DNA from 4 places in the Kocuria sp. UCD-OTCP genome. Region 2 is predicted to be linked to each of the others. Evidence: riboswitches for the same ligand, from Rfam matches in the RefSeq annotation. Region 2 holds a riboswitch; each other region holds the start of a gene.
What was found. A riboswitch is a leader RNA that binds a small molecule or an ion and turns the genes downstream of it on or off. The one in region 2 is predicted to bind S-adenosylmethionine.
Positions count from the first base shown of each region.

Region 1: it holds a riboswitch for S-adenosylmethionine, as region 2 does, so the genes downstream of both, H488_RS20350 (acyl-CoA dehydrogenase family protein) here and H488_RS31200 (MetQ/NlpA family ABC transporter substrate-binding protein) in region 2, are expected to answer to the same signal.
Region 3: it holds a riboswitch for S-adenosylmethionine, as region 2 does, so the genes downstream of both, H488_RS34625 (O-acetylhomoserine aminocarboxypropyltransferase/cysteine synthase family protein) here and H488_RS31200 (MetQ/NlpA family ABC transporter substrate-binding protein) in region 2, are expected to answer to the same signal.
Region 4: it holds a riboswitch for S-adenosylmethionine, as region 2 does, so the genes downstream of both, H488_RS25965 (methylenetetrahydrofolate reductase) here and H488_RS31200 (MetQ/NlpA family ABC transporter substrate-binding protein) in region 2, are expected to answer to the same signal.

Region 1 covers NZ_AOSQ01000001.1:211,292-215,917, forward strand. Annotated here, with positions in the region: gene H488_RS20330 (FAD-dependent oxidoreductase) at 1-57, shown strand, start outside; gene thiS (sulfur carrier protein ThiS) at 54-293, shown strand; gene H488_RS20340 (thiazole synthase) at 295-1,179, shown strand; gene moeB (molybdopterin-synthase adenylyltransferase MoeB) at 1,176-2,351, shown strand; SAM riboswitch class I at 2,483-2,577, shown strand; gene H488_RS20350 (acyl-CoA dehydrogenase family protein) at 2,691-4,028, shown strand; gene H488_RS20355 (MFS transporter) at 4,032-4,626, shown strand, end outside.
Region 2 covers NZ_AOSQ01000036.1:31,929-36,554, reverse strand. Annotated here, with positions in the region: gene H488_RS31205 (methionine ABC transporter ATP-binding protein) at 1-690, opposite strand, end outside; gene H488_RS31200 (MetQ/NlpA family ABC transporter substrate-binding protein) at 687-1,580, opposite strand; SAM riboswitch class IV at 1,681-1,797, opposite strand; gene dxr (1-deoxy-D-xylulose-5-phosphate reductoisomerase) at 1,842-3,116, opposite strand; gene H488_RS31190 (GlsB/YeaQ/YmgE family stress response membrane protein) at 3,248-3,520, opposite strand; gene H488_RS31185 (solute symporter family protein) at 3,742-4,626, opposite strand, start outside.
Region 3 covers NZ_KB714683.1:218,680-223,305, reverse strand. Annotated here, with positions in the region: gene H488_RS34630 (cystathionine gamma-synthase) at 1-867, opposite strand, end outside; gene H488_RS34625 (O-acetylhomoserine aminocarboxypropyltransferase/cysteine synthase family protein) at 876-2,204, opposite strand; SAM riboswitch class IV at 2,242-2,363, opposite strand; gene H488_RS34620 (Lrp/AsnC family transcriptional regulator) at 2,477-2,929, opposite strand; gene H488_RS34615 (thiamine pyrophosphate-dependent enzyme) at 3,172-4,347, shown strand; gene H488_RS34610 (alpha-ketoacid dehydrogenase subunit beta) at 4,344-4,626, shown strand, end outside.
Region 4 covers NZ_AOSQ01000018.1:144,166-148,791, forward strand. Annotated here, with positions in the region: gene metE (5-methyltetrahydropteroyltriglutamate--homocysteine S-methyltransferase) at 1-1,420, opposite strand, end outside; gene H488_RS25965 (methylenetetrahydrofolate reductase) at 1,477-2,403, opposite strand; SAM riboswitch class I at 2,474-2,580, opposite strand; gene H488_RS25970 (ArsR/SmtB family transcription factor) at 2,846-3,199, shown strand; gene H488_RS25975 (SRPBCC family protein) at 3,203-3,700, shown strand; gene H488_RS25980 (VOC family protein) at 3,703-4,119, shown strand; gene H488_RS25985 (amino acid permease) at 4,202-4,626, opposite strand, start outside.

The DNA.
Region 1 (4,626 bases), on a different contig from region 2:
GGGGATCCCGCGCCGGCCGCCGCCGGGCCCGGGCCCCGGAGCAGGAGCACCCGATGACCGCCATCACCCTCAACGGCCGCCCGCACCGCGTGGCGGCGGAGGCGACCGTCGTCGACCTCGTCGCCGAGACCGTCGGCCGCCCCCTGGGCCCCGACGGCGCCCCGCTGGACGGCGGGCGCCTCGGCGTGGCCGTGGCCGTGGACGCCGCGGTCGTACCCCGCAGCCGCTGGCGGCGGACCCCCGTGGCGGAGGGCCAGTCCATCGAGATCATCACCGCCGTCCAGGGAGGCTGACGTGACCGCCCCGCACCCCGACCCCCTCGTGCTCGACGGCATCGAGCTGAGCTCCCGGCTGATCATGGGCACCGGCGGCCTGAGCTCGCTGCACACCCTGGAGCAGGCGCTGCTGGCCTCCGGCACCGAGCTGACCACCGTGGCCCTGCGCCGCTACGCCCCCGGCCAGGGCGACTCCCTCTTCGCGCTGCTCGAGCGCAACGACATCCGGATCCTGCCCAACACCGCCGGGTGCTACACCGCCCGGGACGCGCTGCTGACCGCCGAGCTCGGCCGGGAGGCCCTCGAGACCGACTGGGTCAAGCTCGAGGTCATCGCGGACGAGGACACGCTGCTGCCCGACGTGGTGGAGCTCCTCGACGCCACCGAGCAGCTCGTGGCCCGCGGCTTCAAGGTCTTCGCCTACACCTCCGACGACCCGGCCCTCGCCCGCCGGCTCGAGGACCTGGGCGCGGCCGCGGTGATGCCCCTGGGCGCCCCCATCGGCACCGGGCTGGGCATCCTCAATCCGCACAACATCGAGCTCATCGCCTCCCGGGCGTCCGTCCCCGTGGTGCTCGACGCCGGGATCGGCACCGCCTCCGAGGCCGCCCTGGCCATGGAGCTGGGCTGCGACGCCGTGCTGCTGGCCAGCGCCGTCACCCGCGCCCAGGACCCGGTGGCGATGGCCACCGCGATGCGCCACGCCGTGCTCGCCGGCCGGCTCGCCGCCGGTGCCGGGCGCATCCCGGCCCGCCGCCACGCCCAGGCGTCCTCGTCGATGGCCGGGCGGATCGACACGGACGCCGCCGGTGCCGGGCGGGCCGACGGGTCGTCCGCCGGCTCCTCAGTCGGCCCGGCGGACGTGCCGCGCGGGGACTGGGCGCCCGTGGGGGAGCGGCCGTGAGCCCGCTGCCCCCGCTCGTGGAGCCCGGCCCCGAACTGACCCGCGAGGAGCTCGAGCGCTACGCCCGGCACCTGACCCTGCCCGGGATCGGGACCCGCGGCCAGCGGCGGCTGCGGAACGCCCGCGTGCTCGTCGTCGGCGCCGGGGGGCTCGGGTCCCCGGCCCTGCAGTACCTCGCCGCGGCGGGGGTCGGGACCCTCGGGATCGTCGACGACGACGTGGTGGCGGTCTCCAACCTGCAGCGCCAGGTGGTGCACACGACCGCCGACGTCGGCCGCCCCAAGTCCGTCTCCGCCGCCGAGGCCGTCACCGCGCTCAACCCGCTGGTGGAGGTCCGCACCCACCCCGTCCGGCTGGACGCGGACAACGCCGTGGACATCCTCGGCGGGTACGACCTGGTCCTGGACGGCGCCGACAACTTCGCGACCCGCTACGTGGTCAGCGACGCCGCCGCCCTGACCGGCACGCCTTGCGTGTGGGGCTCCATCCTGCGCTTCGAGGGGCAGGTCAGCGTCTTCTGGGCCGGGCACGGGCCCACCTACCGGGACCTCTACCCCGAGGCCCCGCCGGACGGCGAGGTGCCCAGCTGCGCCGAGGGCGGGGTCTTCGGCATGCTCCCCGCCACCGTCGGCGCGGTCATGGTCACCGAGGCCGTCAAGCTCGTCACCGGCACCGGGGAGCCCCTGCTCGGGCGGGTGCTGCTGCACGACGCGCTGGCGATGACCTGGCGCGAGATGCGGCTCACCCCGGATCCCGACGCCGCCCCGGTCACCGCGGTGGCCCGGCCCGCCGCGGTCTGCGCGCTGCCCGGCGCGGACCCCTCCGAGACCGTCGGGGCGGCCGAGCTGGCCCGGCTGCTCGAGCGCCGGGAGCGCGGGGAGGCGTCCTTCGCCCTGGTGGACGTGCGCGAGGACTGGGAGCGGGAGCTCGTGGCCATCGACGGCGCCGTGCCCGTCCCGCTGCAGGAGATCCTGGACCGCGGCGCGGACGCCCTGCCGCCGGAGGCCCGCGGCGCTGACCTCGTGCTGCACTGCAAGGCCGGGGCCCGCTCCGCGACCGCGCTCGCCGCGCTGCGGTCCTTCTACGCCGGGCGGGAGGAGCGGGTCCGACACCTCGAGGGCGGGGTGCTCGCCTGGGTGGCGCAGGTGGACCCGGGCCAGCCGGTCTACTGATCCGGTCTCCTGCGGCACACCGCTACACCACCGCGGAGGACGTGACCTTCTGTGACGCCGTCGTGACATTCCATGACGTGCGCCCGTCATCCGGTTGGTCCCGGACCGGGCGGTCTGATGCCATGGCAAGCGCCCCATTCAGAGCGGCTGAGAGATCTGGCTCGACGACGCCGCAGCAACCCGCCCTCCTCCGGGGTCAGGGTGCTAATGCCAGAACCGATGGAGATCCCGGATCTGCAGTCGGCCCGTGACGTCAGCCTCCGGCGCTGACGCCACCGGGCCCGCCCCCGGCGCGACTGGCCGACCGGCAATCCTCGGTGCGACCGAGAGGACCACCGCATGACCCCGAGCACGGTCGAGGAGACCACCGCCCATCCCCGCGCCGGCACGGACCTCCCCGCCGGCCTGCCCGGGGACTACGCCGGGCTGCGGGAGCACTTCCGGCCGCTGTTCGCGGAGATCGCCGCCGGCGCCCTGGACCGGGACCTCCGGCGCGCGCTGCCCTACGCGGAGGTCGGCCGGCTGGACCGGGCCGGGTTCGGTGCCCTGCGCGTCCCGGCGGCCCACGGCGGCCCCGGGGTCAGCCTCGAGGACTTCACCCGGCTGCTGGTCGACCTGGCCGAGGCCGACTCCAACATCGCCCACCTCTACCGCTCCCACCACGGCTTCGTGGAGTCCCTGCGCTTCCTGCCCCGCGAGTTCCAGGAGGTCTGGTACCCGCGGGTGCTGGCCGGAGCCACCGTCGGCAACGCCTCCACGGAGAAGGGCGGCAACGCGCTGGGCACCCTGAACACCGTGCTGAGCCGGACCGCCGAGGGCTGGGAGCTCACCGGCCGGAAGTTCTACGCCACCGGCTCCGTCTTCTGCGACTACACCCGCGTCTCGGCCGCCCTGGACGGCCGCGACGGGCGGCGCTTCGCCGTCGTCGCCACGGACGCCGAGGGTGTGACGCTCGAGGACGACTGGGACGGCTTCGGGCAGAAGCTCACCGGCACCGGCACCGCGGTCTTCGACCGGGTGCGTGTCCCGGAGGACGCCGTGCTGGACCGCACCGCCGGCAGCGCGGAGGCCGTCCACGAGGCCGCCTTCTTCCAGCTCGTGCTGCTGGCCGTGCTGGCCGGCATCGCGCGGGCGGCCCGGAGGGACGCGGTGGAGACCATCGCCGGACGCCGGCGGACCTTCAACACCGGGCTCGGCCTGCCGTTCCGCGACGACCCGCTGATCCAGGAGGCCACCGGGCGGATCTCCGCCAAGGCCTTCGCCGCCGAGGCCACCGTCCTGCACGCCGCCCGCACCCTGGACGCCGGGATCGCCGCCGCCGCAGCGGCCGGCGCCGACCGGCCGGACTTCACCGGGGCCCTCCCGGCGGCGCTGCACGAGTCCGAGATCGCCGTGGAGCACGCCCAGGTCACCGTGCCGGAGCTGGCGCTCGGCGCGGCCCAGGACCTGTTCCTCACCGTGGGCGCCTCCGCCACGTCCACGGCCAAGGGCCTGGACCGGCACTGGCGCAACGCCCAGACCGTGGCCACCCACAACCCGATCGCCTTCCGCGCCCGAGCCCTCGGCGACTACCTCATCAACGGCACCCTGCCGGAGGGCCTGAACGCCATCGGCGACGCGAAGACCGGCGCCACGACCGATGTCACGGCCGACGCCGACCGAACCCCAGGAGCCTGACGCATGAGCACCACGACCACGGCCGCCCCGGGCCGCAGCAGCATCGTCCACGGCAAGAAGCGCGTCCTGGCCTCGGCCTTCGCCGGGACCACCATCGAGTGGTACGACTTCTACCTCTACGGCACCGCCGCCGCACTCGTCTTCAACGTCCAGTTCTTCCCCATGGCCACCGAGCTCGGCGGCATCGTGGCGTCCTTCGCCACGCTCGCGGTCGGGGTGATCGCCCGACCCTTGGGCGGGATCATCGCCGGGCACCTGGGGGACCGGATCGGCCGCAAGGCCCTGCTGGTGGCCTCGCTGCTGCTCATGGGCGTGGCCTCCACCCTGATCGGCCTGCTGCCCACCTATGAGGTGATCGGCTGGTGGGCCGTCGTCGGCCTCGTGGTCCTGCGCATCCTCCAGGGCCTGTCCGCCGGTGCCGAGTGGGGCGGCTCCGCGCTGCTGAGCGTGGAGCACTCACCGGCCCGCCACCGCGGGTTCTTCGGGTCCTTCACCCAGATCGGCTCCTCCGCCGGCATGCTGCTGGCCACCGGCGCGTTCTTCATCGTGCAGAACGTCATGAGCGAGGAGCAGTTCGCCGCCTACGGCTGGCGCATCC
Region 2 (4,626 bases):
GGCGATCGCGCGGACCACGTCCATCTCGTGGGTGATGATCACGATCGTGATCCCGAGCTCCCGGTTGACCCGCTGCAGCACCTGCAGCACCTCCTGGGTGGTCTCCGGGTCGAGGGCGCTCGTCGACTCGTCGGCCAGGAGCAGCTTCGGGCTGGTCGCCAGGGCGCGGGCGATGCCCACGCGCTGCTTCTGCCCGCCGGAGAGCTGCTCCGGGTAGTTGCCGGCGCGGGCGGCGAGGCCCACGAACTCGAGCAGCTCGGCCACCCGCGCCCGGCGCTTCTCCTTCGGCCAGCCGGCCCGCTTGAGCGGATACTCGACGTTGCCGGCGACGGTGCGGGAGGTGAAGAGGTTGAACTGCTGGAAGATCATCCCGATCTCCTGCCGCACGGGCGCCAGCTCGGTCTCGCGCCGGCCGGCCACCTCGAAGCCCTCCACGGTCAGGGAGCCCGAGGACACGGGCTCGAGCCCGTTGATCAGGCGCACGAGGGTGGACTTGCCCGCCCCGGAGTAGCCGATCACGCCGAAGATCTCGCCGCGGCGGACGTCGAGGGTGACGTCGTCGACCGCGAGCACCTCGCGCGCCGCCCGCCCCGAGCCGGTGCGGAAGGTCTTGGAGACGTTGCGGAAGGAGACGAGCACCTCGTCCGGGCGCCCGGGTGCGGGCGGCCCGGCGGGGACCGCCGCGCTCACTGCTCCTGGTCCTTCAGCTCCTGCTGGTAGCGCGCGGTCAGCTCCTGGAGCTCCTCCGGCTCCAGCTGCAGCGGCACGGCGGTGTCCTTGGTCTCCTCCATCTCGGCGTCGAGCACGGCCTGCTCGTGGTAGAGGTCCGCGACCTGCCGGAGGGTCTCGTCGTCGGCGAGCTCCTCCGTGGTGGTGAAGAGGTTGACGTAGGCGCGGGAGCCCTCGGACTCGGGGTCGTCCTGGGCGAGCGCGGACTGCGGGTCGATGTCGGCCCGCGAGAGGAAGTCGTTGTTGATGACCGAGCCGGCCACCGAGTCGAGCGAGAGCACCGTCTGCTCCGCGGAGACCGGGGTGACCCGCACCGTGGAGGCCTCGGTGTCGACGTCGAGCTCGGTGGGGATGAGGGTGTCGCTTCTCAGCTCCACGAGACCTGCGGCCTCGAGCACGAGCAGGGCCCGGGAGAGGTTCACGGCGTCGTTGGGCACCGCGATCTCGTCGCCCTCCTGGAACTGCTCCACGGAGTCGTACTGGTTGGAGTACAGGCCCAGCGGGTAGATCGAGGTCGAGCCGATCGGGGTGATGGAGCCGCCGGCCGCGTTGTTGTAGTCGGCGAGGAACGGGACGTGCTGGAACCAGGTCATCTCCACGTCACCGGACTCGGTGGCGGGGTTCGGCTGGTTGTAGTCGGAGAAGTCGACGTACTCGACGGTGATGCCCTGCTCCTCGGCCACCCTCTGGAGGGCATCGTGGGTCGGGTCGGTGCCCACCACGCCGATGGTGACCTTGTCGTCGGCCAGCACGCCCTCGCCGGAGGACTCCCCGGCGGAGCCGCCGCAGGCGGTGAGGGCGAGGCCGAGGGTCGTGGCCAGGGCGAGGAAGGGGAGGCGCTGCAATCGCATGTGGTGCCTTTCCGTGGGTCCGGGGTGTCGGAGGTCTCCACCGGGGCCAACGGGTCCGGCGGCCACGGTCGAGGGCGCGCCGGAGAGCGCGTGCGCGGTCGGACCGTACTTGCCGCCGGCCGTCGTCGGCCGGTGCCGGATGGTTCACCTGGGGCACCCCACTACGGGAGAGGGTTGCCGCCCAGCAAGCCAGGGCTGCACGCTGGGACTCGTCATCCGCCCGACAGACTAGCACGTGCGGCGGGGCCGGGCCCGGCCCGGTCAGCGGGCGAGGACCTCGCGGGCCCGCCCGCGGGCCCAGCGCTCGGCCGCCAGCACGGCCTCGAGCTCCAGCGGGCCGACGTCGTCGTGCTCGCCCAGCACCGCCTCGACCGTGTCCACGATGGCGGGGAACCGGATCCGGCCGTCGTGGAAGGCGTGCACCGCCTCCTCGTTGGCCGCGTTGAACACGGCGGGGAAGGTCCCGCCCCGCTCCCCCGCAGCCTTGAGGAGCTCGACGGCGGGGAACGCCACCGGGTCGAGGGGCTCGAAGGTCCACTCCGTGGCGCGCGTCCAGTCGCACGGCAGGGCGGCCCCGGGCACCCGGTGCGGCCAGGCCAGACCGAGGGCGATGGGCAGGCGCATGTCCGGGGGCGAGGCCTGGGCGAGGGTGGAGCCGTCCACGAACTGGACCATGGAGTGCACGACCGACTGGGGGTGGACCACCACGTCGATGCGCTCGAGGGGCACGTCGAAGAGCAGGTGGGCCTCGAGCACCTCGAGGGCCTTGTTGACCATGGTCGCCGAGTTGGTCGTCACCATCAGGCCCATGTCCCACGTCGGGTGGCGCAGCGCGTCCCGGGGCGTGACCGTCTCGAGCTCCGCCCGGGACCGGCCGCGGAAGGGCCCGCCGGAGGCCGTCAGCACGAGCCGGTCCACCTCCGCGGCGGTGCCGCCGCGCAGCGCCTGCGCCAGCGCGGAGTGCTCGGAGTCCACGGGAATCAGGGCGTCCGGGTCCCCGGTGGCCGCGGCGGCTGCCTTGACCAGGGCGCCGCCGGCGATCAGGGACTCCTTGTTCGCCAGGGCGAGCCGGTGCCCGGCCCGCAGCGCCGCCAGCGTGGGGGCGAGCCCGATGGAGCCGGTGATCCCGTTGAGCACGAGGTCGGCGTCGGGGTGGGCGGCGGCCGCGGACGCGGCGTCGGGCCCGTGCACGACGTCCGGGCGGTATCCCCCGGCCCCGGCGGACGCGGCCCGGTCCGCGATGAGGCCGGCCAGCCGGGCGGCGTCCTGGGCGGTGCCGCTGGTCGCCACGAGCGCGGCGCGGGTCTCGAGGGCCTGCTCGGAGAGGAGCTCCAGGTGCCGTGGTCCGGCGGCGAGGGCGACCACGGTGAACGGGTCCGCGCCCTCGAGCTCGCGGGCGGCCCGCACGACGTCGAGCGCCTGGGTGCCGATCGAGCCCGTCGACCCGAGGACGCTGATCCGGCGGGGGCCGGCGGCGGCCAGGGCGCGCAGCTCGGGTGTCGGGCGGGTGCGGGGCGAGGTGGCGGGGGGCGTCATGGCCCCAGTATCCCCCAGCGCCACTCCTCGGTGCGGTGCCCGCAGGGGGTGCCTGCGGACGGCCCGGAACGGGCCGAGGCCCCGTCCACCGGGAGCGGTGGACGGGGCCTCGGCGACCGACGGGGGTGGGATCAGCGCGTGGCGCGACCCTTGCGGCCGGAGACCGCGCCCCAGATGAAGAGCACGATGAGGGCTCCCACGACGGCGGTGATGATGGTGCCGATGTCGAACGCGGACTCCAGGTCCCCGATGCCGATCAGCGAGCCGAGGAAGCCTCCGAGGAGGGCCCCCACGATGCCGAGGACGATCGTGACGATGATGCCGCCACCCTGGCTGCCCGGCATGATGAGCTTGGCGAGGGCGCCTGCGATGAGGCCGAGGATGATCCAGCTGATGATTCCCATGATGGCTCCTTATCCGTCCCGGGAGGGACTTTTATTGTACGCAACCGGCGAGTATCCCTGGAATACCCTGAGGTTGCTTCTGCGCCTCACCCTAGCCGACGGTCAGCCGCCTGTCTGTTCCCGTTAGCCAATCGACGCGTTCCCCCGGACGCGGACCGGCCCGCCGGAAGCCGGGGCTTCGGGCGGGCCGGTGGATCCTCCCAGGTGGGAGCGGGAATCCGTCAGTGGGCGACGGGCTTCTCGGCGCCGATGCCTGTGAGGGAGCGCACCTCCATCTCGGACTGCTTGATCGGGTCCTCGAGACGGCGCTCCGTCATGGAACCGATGAAGCCGAGCAGGAAGGAGGCCGGGATCGAGACGATGCCCGGGTTCTGCAGCGGGAACCACGCGAAGTCGGCGGTCGGGATCATCGACGTCTCGGAGCCGGACATGACCGGGGAGAAGACGATGAGGCCCACCGAGAGGATCAGGCCGCCGTACATGGACCAGACCGCGCCCCGGGTGGTGAAGCGCCGCCAGTACAGGGAGTACAGGATGGTCGGCAGGTTCGCCGAGGCCGCGACCGCGAAGGCGAGCGCCACGAGGAACGCGACGTTCTGGCCCTGGGCGCCGATGCCGCCCGCGATGGAGACGAGACCGATGACCACCACCGTGGTCTTCGCCACCTTCAGCTCCTTGCGGGGATCGGAGTTCCCCTTCTTGATCACGCTGGTGTAAATGTCGTGGGCGAACGAGGCCGAGGCCGTGATGGCCAGGCCGGCGACGACCGCGAGGATCGTGGCGAAGGCCACCGCCGCGATGATGCCCATCAGCAGGGACCCGCCGAGCTCGAACGCCAGCAGCGGGGCCGCGGAGTTCACGCCGCCGGGTGCCGCCTGGATCCGCTCGGCGCCGATGAGGGCCGCCGCGCCGAAGCCCAGGATGAGGGTGAAGAGGTAGAACAGGCCGATCAGCGAGATGGCCCAGACCACGGAGGTGCGCGCCTCCTTGGCCGTGGGCACCGTGTAGAAGCGCATGAGCACGTGGGGCAGGCCCGCCGCGCCGAAGACGAGGGCCAGGCCCAGGGAGATGAAGTCCAGCTTGCTGGTCTCGCTCACGCCGTACTT
Region 3 (4,626 bases), on a different contig from region 2:
CGCGACCTCGGGGCGCTCCAGGAGCCACTCGGCGATCCGCTGCGCGTTGTCCTGGTGGCGCTCCATCCGCAGGCTCAGGGTCTTGAGCCCGCGGGCGGCCAGGTAGCTGTCCTGGGGGCCCGCCACGGCGCCGGCGGCGAACTGCTGGAAGCCGACCGCCTCGGCGAGCGGGGCCCCGCGCCACTGGGCCGCGCCCACGACCACGGCGCCGCCGAGCACGTCCGAGTGCCCCCCGATGTACTTCGTGGTGGAGTGCACCACGGCGTGCGCGCCGAGCTCGAGGGGGGTCTGCAGGTACGGGGACGCGAAGGTGTTGTCGACGACGAGCAGCGCCCCGGCGTCCCGGGCCAGCTGCGCCCACGCCGCGACGTCGGCGATGCCGAGCAGCGGGTTGGACGGCGTCTCGAGCCACAGCACCTTCGTGGCGCCGGGGCGCACGGCCGCCCGGACGGCGTCGAGGTCCGTGATCTCCACGGGCGTGTGCCCGATGTCCCACGGGGCGAGGACCCGGGTGATCAGCCGGTTGGTGCCGCCGTAGCCGTCGGCGCCGAGCACGATGTGGTCGCCCGGGCGCAGCACGGCGCGCAGCAGGGCGTCCTCTGCCGCGATCCCCGAGGCGAACGCGAACCCCCGCTCGCCGCGCTCCAGGGCCGCGAGCTGCTCCTCGAAGCCGCTGCGGGTGGGGTTGGAGCCGCGGCTGTACTCGTGCCCGGCGCGCAGCACGTTGATCCCGTCCTGGGCGAACGTGGAGGTCTGGTAGATCGGCGGGATGACCGCCCCGGTCAGCGGGTCGGGCTCCTGGCCGGCGTGGACGGCGGTGGTCGTGAAGCCCCGGTGGCGGGTGCGGGTCTCGGTGGGGGACGTCATGGCGGGGCTCACTTCCGGGTGGTCTGGACGGCGGTGACGACGGTGTCGAGGGCCTGGCCGAGGTCGGTCACGAGGTCCTGGGGGGACTCGAGGCCGATCGAGAGCCGGATCGTGGTCTCGGCGATCCCGCCGGCCCGGCGCTGCTCGGGGGTCAGGCGGCAGTGCGTCATGGCCGCCGGGTGGGCCACGAGGCTGCGGGTGTCCCCGATGTTGGCGACCAGCTTGAACAGCCGGAGCGCGTCGATGAACGGGCCCACGGCGCCGTCCGGGGCGGCGAGGTCGAAGGAGAACACGGAGCCGGTCCCGCGCGGGAAGTCCCGGGCCGCGATCCCGGCGCCGGGGTCCCCGGGCACGCCGGGGTGGTGGACGCGGGCGACGGCGGGGTGCCCGGCCAGGAACTCGGCCACCGCCAGCGCCGAGGCCGTGTGGCGGGCCACGCGCAGGTCGAGGGTCTCGGTGCCCTGCAGGATCTGGCTGGCGTTGAACGGGGAGAGCGTGGTGCCGAGGTCGTGCACGTACTTCGCCCGGACCAGGTGCAGGTAGGGGCTGGCGGCGGCGCACTTGTCGACGAGGCTGAGCCCGCCCCAGCGGGCGCGGGCCTGGGTGAACTGCGGCCACTTGTCCGGCCGGGCGGACCAGTCGAAGGTCCCGCCGTCCACGACCGCCCCGGCGAGCGCGTTGCCGTGCCCGCCCAGGAACTTGGTGGCCGAGTGCACCACGATGTCCGCGCCCTTCTCCAGCGGCCGGTACAGGGCCGGGGACGCGAGGGTGTTGTCGACGACGACGGGCACCCCGGCGGTCCGCGCGACGTCGGCGATCCCGGGCAGGTCCGGGAGGGTGGCCAGCGGGTTGCCGATGGACTCGAGCAGGAACGCGCGGGTGTCGGGGCGCACGGCCGCGGCCCACGCCCCCGGGGCGGTGGGGTCCACGAAGGAGACCTCGATGCCGTAGTCCGCGAAGGAGTCGGTGAGCAGGTCCACCGTGCCCCCGTAGAGCTTCTCGGAGGCCACGAGGTGCTTCCCGGCGCCCTGGCCGAGCAGGGCCAGCAGCGCTACGGCCACGGCGGACTGGCCCGAGCCGGTCGCCACGGCGCCCGCGCCGCCCTCGAGGTCGCTGATCCGCTGCTCGAGCACGGCCACCGTGGGGTTGCCGGTGCGCGTGTAGGTGAAGCCTGCCCGGGTCTGGGCGAACATCTGCCGGGCCGCCTCGTAGTCCGGGAACTCGAAGGCCGCGGTCTGGTAGATCGGCACCGTCAGGGTGCGCTGGGTGACCTGGTCGTGGGTGCCGGCGTGGATCTGCCGGGTCGCGAGGTCGTGGTCGGTCACGGGGATGGACATGGCGCTGCTCCTGTGCCTTGCTCTTACCCGCACCGGTCATCCGCGCGGGCCCGGTGGGCACGCCGCGGAAGATGCAGGCCGCTTCCTCATCCGAACCACCCAATGAGCATGGGGTTGGTGCGTGACCAAGTCGGAGCTTGGCGGTCACGTCTCGTGAAGCTGGAACAACACTATGCGCAGAGGTAGTGGGTGTCCCTCCGCGTCGGAAGATGACGACCGTGACGGTTCGTGACGCCGGCCGTGCGCGCCGGGCCCGGCGCGGGGCCGGCGCGTCAGGCCCGGGTGTCGATGTCCTCGAAGATCAGGAACGTCTGGGTGTCCACCACGCCGGGCAGCTGCTGGACGTGCTCGAAGATCACCTGCCGCAGGTGCACGGTGTCCACGGCCCGCACGAGGAGCATGACGTCGAAGTTCCCGCCCACCAGGGCGATGTGGTGCACGGCGGGGATCGCCTGGAGCTGGGCGCACAGCTCCCGCCAGGTGTTCTGCTGGAGCTTGAGCGTCACGTACGCGGAGGCCTGCAGGCCCGCCCGGACCGGGTCGATCACGGTGCTGAAGCGCAGGATCACCCCCTCGTCCCGGAGCCGGTTGATCCGGGCGTAGGCGTGGGCGCGGGAGACGTGCACGGCCGCGGCGATCGCCGTCACGGACTGCCTCGCGTCCCGGGACAGCTCCGCGAGGATCTTCCGGTCGGTCTCGTCCAGCGGCACGGGGGTCGAGGGCACGGCGGGCTCCTTCGGGGCGGGGTCGGGCGCGGGGCCCGGAACGTGTCGGACGAATGCGTGTGCTCCACGCCACACTAGAACATTTCGTCCACGCGCGGTGCACTGTCCGTCTCAGACTTCTGCATTTTCCCCGCTCTGTGGATACGAACCATGCCCGGTTCCCATACTGGGGAGACAGAGCCGCACCACCTTCCTGCCCTCCCCGGACCGCGGCCGCACCGGGGACCGACCGAGGGGACACCATGAGCCAGACCGTCGAGACCCCCGAGGACCCGATCCTCCGGGCCTCCCAGAGCTTCGGCATCACACCGGAGCAGTACATGCTCCCGGCCCGCGGCGAGATCCGCATGGTCGACCCGAGCGGGCGGCTGCTCGCCCCCGAGGAGCAGGGCACCGGCCCCGGCCACGAGTACCCGCTGCCGGCCCCGGACGTCCTGCTGGGCGCCTACGAGAAGCTGGTGGTCGGGCGGCGGGTCAACGACCAGAACTCCGCGCTGGTCCGCCAGGGCCGGATGGCCGTCTACCCGTCCAGCCACGGCCAGGAGGCCTGCCAGGTGGCGGCCGCCCTGTGCCTCGAGGAGGGCGACTGGCTGTTCCCCACCTACCGGGACACCGTGGCGGTCATGACCAAGGGCGTGGACCCGATGCAGGTCATGGCGATCTTCCGCGGCGAGTGGCACAGCGGCTACGACCCGCACGAGCACCACGTGGGCATCCAGTCGACCCCGCTCACCACCCAGCTGCTGCACGCGGTGGGCGTGGCCCACGCCGCCAAGCTGCGCGGCGAGGACACCGTGGTCCTGGCGATGTGCGGGGACGGCGCCACCAGTGAGGGCGACTTCCACGAGGCCCTGAACTTCGCGGCCGTGTTCAAGCTGCCGGTCGTGTTCTTCGTGCAGAACAACGGCTACGCGATCTCCGTGCCCCTGTCCCAGCAGTCCGCGGCCCCGAGCCTCGCCCACAAGGCGGTCGGCTACGGCATGGCCGGCGAGCGCGTGGACGGCAACGACCTCGTGGCGCTGCTCGCCACCCTGCGGCGCGCCGTGGACCTGGCCCGCTCCGAGTCCGAGCCCCTCCTCGTGGAGGCGCACACCTACCGCATGCAGGCGCACACCAACGCCGACGACGCCACCCGCTACCGGGACGACGCCGAGGTGCAGGAGTGGATCGCCAAGGACCCGGTGACCCGGATGCGCGCCTACCTCGGCGCCGAGGGCGTGCTCGACGACGCGGCGGAGCAGCGCATCGCCGCCGCCGCCGAGGACGTCGCCACGGCCCTGCGCGACGGCATGAACGCCGACGTGGAGATCGACCCGCTCGAGCTGTTCCGCCACGTCTACACCGAGCAGACCCCGCAGCTCGCCGAGCAGGAGCAGTTCCTGGCCGCCGAGCTCGCCCGAGAGGAGACCGGACAGTGAGCACCCTGCACGCCCCCGCCCCGGCCGGCGAGGCCCCGGCGGTCAAGCCCGCCACCTTCGCCCAGGCGCTCAACACCGCCCTGGCCGACGCGCTGGCCGCCGACCCCGCCGTCGTCGTCTTCGGCGAGGACGTCGGCACCCTCGGCGGCGTCTTCCGCATCACCGACGGGCTGACGAAGCGCTTCGGCCGCACCCGGTGCTTCGACACCCCGCTGGCCGAGTCCGGGATCGCCGGCATGGCCGTGGGCATGGCGATGAACCGGATGCGCCCCGTCATCG
Region 4 (4,626 bases), on a different contig from region 2:
CGCGGTGCCGGGCGCGGGTGGCGCGGACCTCCGCGGTCTGGGGGAAGGATCCGATCGTGGTGGTGGGCAGCGGGGGCAGGGGCCCGGACGCCGTGAAGGACCGGCCGTCCTGGGCGCTCCGGCGGACCTCCGCGGCCGACCGTCCGATGTCCGCGGCGGTCAGCGACCCGGCGCGCTCGCGCACGGCCGCGTCCCGGACCCCCGCGGCGTCCTGCCGGGTGCGGCGGGCCTCGGCGGCCTCGGCCAGCTCCGGCGCGACCGCCTCCGTCCCGGCGGCGAGACCGCGGGCCAGGGTGACGATCTCGCCGACCTTCTGGTCGGCGAAGGCGAGCCAGCTCCGCAGCTGCGGGTCCAGCCGGGTCTCCTCGGCCACGTCGTGCGGGACGTGGAACAGGGACGTGGAGGAGGCCACGGACACCTGGGCGCCCCCGCGGGCCAGCTCCGCGAGCTGGTCGAGCCGGCCGGCCAGGTCGGCCCGCCACACGTTGTGCCCGTCCACGGCGCCGGCCACGAGCACGGCGGAGTCCTCGCCCCGGAAGAACTCCAGCTCCTCGGCGGTGGGGGCGGCGCCCTTGACGAGGTCCAGGTGCAGGGCCTCCACCCCGGAGCAGGCCAGCGGGTGCAGCAGCGGCCCGGGGGAGCCGTAGGACGTGGTGACGAACAGCTGCGGGCGCCCGGTCACGGCGGTCAGGCCCGTGTAGGCGTCCCACACGGACGCGGCGAGCTGCTCGCCGGTGACGTCCTGGTCCGCCACGAGGGCCGGCTCCTCCAGCTGCACCCAGTCCGCGCCGGCGGCGGCGAGCTCCTGGAGCAGCCGCGCGTACACGGGCAGCAGCTCGGGGAGCCGCTGCAGCGGGTCGAAGCCCGCGGGGGCGTCGTCGTCGGCCTTGGCGAGGAGGAGGAAGGACACCGGGCCCACGAGGACCGGGCGGACGGTGAAGCCGTGCGCGGCGGCGCGGCGGACGTCGGCCACGAGCCGGTCGGCGGTGGCGCGGAGCGGGGTCTCCGGGCCGATCTCGGGCACGAGGTAGTGGTAGTTGGTGTCGAACCACTTGGTCAGCTCGAGGGGAGCGCGCCCGGCGTCGCCGCGGGCCAGCACGAAGCTCGCGTCGAGGCCGAGCCGGCCCTCGGCGTCGGCGAGATCGGCGAAGCGGGCCGGCACCGCCCCGAGGGCCACGGTGGTGTCCAGGACCTGGTCGTAGAGGGGGAACGCCGCGGGCAGGGACGAGTCCCGGGCGCCGAGGCCCAGCTCCACGAGCCGGCGGTGGGTCGCCAGCTGCAGGTCGGCGGCCGCAGACTCGAGCTCCTCGCGGGTCGAGCGCCCGGCCCAGTAGGCCTCCAGGGCCTTCTTCAGCTCGCGGCGGCGGCCGATCCGGGGGTAGCCGGTGATGGTGGCGGCGGGGAACGGGACAGTGGTCATGGTGGTCTCCTGAAGGGGTGTCGAGGGGTCGTGCGGAACGGTGGGTGGGCGCGTGCTCAGGCGGGGAGCAGAAGGTCCTCGAGCGCGACGGGCACGTGCGGGACGCGCGGGAGGTCCACGTGCTCCAGCAGGTCGAGCGCGGCCCCGTGCTCGTTGAAGGTGTAGAGGTGCAGCCCGGGGGCGCCGGCGTCCAGGGCGGCGCGGGCCAGCCGCGCCGCGAAGGCCACGCCGGCGCGGTGCCGCTCGGCAGGACCGGGCGCGTCCTCCAGCGCGGCGGCCAGGCCCGGGTGGGGCGCCAGGCCCGCCAGCCGGCACAGCGTCCGGAGCCGCCGCGGGTCGGTGACCGGCATGATCCCCGGGACGATCGGGATCGTCACCCCGGCCGCCCGCGCCGCCGCGACCAGGCGCTCGTAGCGCTGCGGGCGGAAGTAGACCTGCGTGATCGCGAAGTCCGCCCCGGAGCGCTGCTTGGCCAGCAGCACCTCGACGTCGTGCCGGAAGGACGGCGACTCCGGGTGCCGGGTCGGGTAGGCGGCCACGCCCACGGCGAGCCGGCCGGCCGCCAGGGCCGCGGTGTGGCGCTGCTCGACCTCGCGCACGAGCTCCACGAGCTCGCCGGCGTGCCGCAGCTCGCCCGGCTCGGCCCCCGGGTCGAGGTCGCCGCGCAGGGCCAGGACGCCCCGGACGCCGCGGCGGACCAGTGCGGCCACGGTCTGCTCCAGCTCGGCCCGAGTGCTGCCGACGCACGTCAGGTGGGCCAGGGGCCGCAGGCTCGTGCGCGCCAGGAGGTGGTCGAGCAGGGCGAGCGAGCTGTCCCGGCGCTGCTCGTCCCCGCTGTACGTCACCGAGACGTGGTCGGGACGGGTGGGCTCGAGCTCCTCGATGGTCCGCAGCAGCGTGTCGGCGCTCGCCGCGCTGCGCGGCGGATAGAGCTCGTAGGACAGGGACGGCGGCGCCGGCCGGGCGGTCGGGCGTGGTGTCACGTTCTTCCTCCAAGGGTCACCCCGAGGGAGGGCAGCAGCCGTCCCGGAGTGGACCCGGGAGGCTGCGACAGCTCCATCGGTCCTGGCGGGAGCACCGTTCCGTGCACCCCGTGGCGGGGGCGCGGATGGTTGCTGCGGCGTCGACGAGCCAGGTCTCTCGGCCGCTCTGGATAGATGCAGGACCCATTCCAACGGCTGCCCCGCTGCGCTGCCAAGTGCGGGCGCCCAGAAGACGCCGGTGCGCCGACTGTGACGACCGCGGCGTCACAGGACGCAACACCGACGCGCGACGACGCACCGGCGACGACGCACCGGCGGCGAGGCCCATGAGGAGCGCAGGTCCGGGGTCGTCACGATCCGGTCTCGGGTCTTGCCGGGCCGGGGCGGGCGGCCTAGTCTTTGACAACCAACAGGTTGATCAAGGAATCAGTTGACAAACACCGTGGATCCCGGCGACGACGAGCTCGACAGGGCCTTCCTGGCCCTGGCCGACCCGGTCCGCCGCCGCATCGTCGCCCGGCTCAGCCGCGGCCCGGCCACGGTCACCGAACTGGCGGAACCCTTCGCGATCTCCCTCCAGGCGGTCTCGAAGCACATCCAGGTCCTCGAGCAGGCGCAGCTCGTCACGCGCACCCGTGACGCCCAGCGCCGGCCCGTCCACCTGGACCCCGCACGGCTCGAGGCGCTCACCGCGTGGATCGACCGGTACCGGCTGGTCCGGGAGGAGCAGTTCCGCCGCCTCGACGCCGTGCTCGACACCCGAGCCGCGGACCGCGGCGAGCACACCCAGGACTGAACCATGGGACACGCCCTGCACCTGACCGTCCCCGACGGCCTGCCCTTCATCGACTTCGAGCGCGAGTTCGACCACCCCGTGGCCGACGTCTTCCGCGCCCACGCCGACCCCGAGCTGTTCCGGCAGTGGATCGGGCCGCGCGGGCTGCGGACCCGGATCGACGGCTTCGAGTTCCGCCCCGGCGGCGCCTACCGGTTCGTCCAGCGCGGCGAGGACAGCACCGAGGAGTACGCCTTCCGCGGCGTCTTCCACACGGTGCGCGAGAACGAGCTCGTGGTCCAGACCTTCGAGTACGAGGGCTGGCCCGACGCCGTGGACCTGGAGTACCTGCATTTCGAGGACCTGGGCGACGGCCGGTGCCGGCTGCGCGGGCACACCGTCCACGCGTCCCAGGAGGCCCGCGACGGGATGGTCGGATCCGGCATGGAGAAGGGCGTGGCCGAGGGCTACGAGCGGCTCGAGGAGCTGCTGGGCGGGCGGACCGCGCAGGGCGGGGCCTGACCGTGGACTGGACGCTCGAGGTGGTGCTGGTGCCGGTGCGCGACGTCGACCGGGCCGTGGAGTTCTACCGGGACCAGGTCGGCTTCCACCTCGACCACCACACCACCACCGAGCAGATGGACATCGCCCAGCTGACCCCGCCCGGGTCCGGCTGCTCGATCGTGGTGGGCAACCTCCCCGCCCACCGGGAGATGGCCCCCGGGTCCCTGCGCGGGCTCCAGCTGGTGGTCGCGGACGCCCGGGCGGCCCGCGAGGAGCTGCTGTCCCGGGGTGTGGAGGTGAGCGGGATCACGGTGCTCGACGAGCGGGACGGCGGCACCGTCTTCGGCTTCAGCGACCCCGACGGCAACTCGTGGGCGGTCCAGGAGCTGCGGGTCCGCGCCGAGCGCCCGCTGATCCCGCCGGAGCACCGCCTCTGACACCGTCACCGGCGCCGGCGACGGCCGCGCACCGCGGCATGTCCTGTGCCCGTGGCCCCGGCGGGGCCGCGGCTCCGCCGGATCAGTCCTGCGGGGCGTGCTCGGCCCGGCGGCCGAGCACCTTCGAGGCCAGGGCGATGAGCGCCACCAGCCCGGCCGTGAGCAGGAGCTGGCCCCGCACGGCGCCGTCGAGCAGCCCGAGCAGGACGATCCCGGCGAGGAGCGCCAGCGCCAGGTACGACAGCCACGGGAAGGCCCACATCCGCAGGGGCAGCTCGGTGCCGTCCCGGTCCGCGCGGCGGCGCAGGACGATCTGCGAGACCAGCGCGAGCCCCCAGACGACCAGGCAGGTCGCGCCCACGGTGTTGAGCATCCACAGCAGCACGGTCTCGGGCCACAGGTAGTTGAGCACCACGGCGGCGAAGCCGAAGAGCACGGAGACGACCACCGCGCTCCGGGGGACCCCGCGGTCGGAGACGTCGGCGAAGGCCCGCGGCGCCGAGCCGC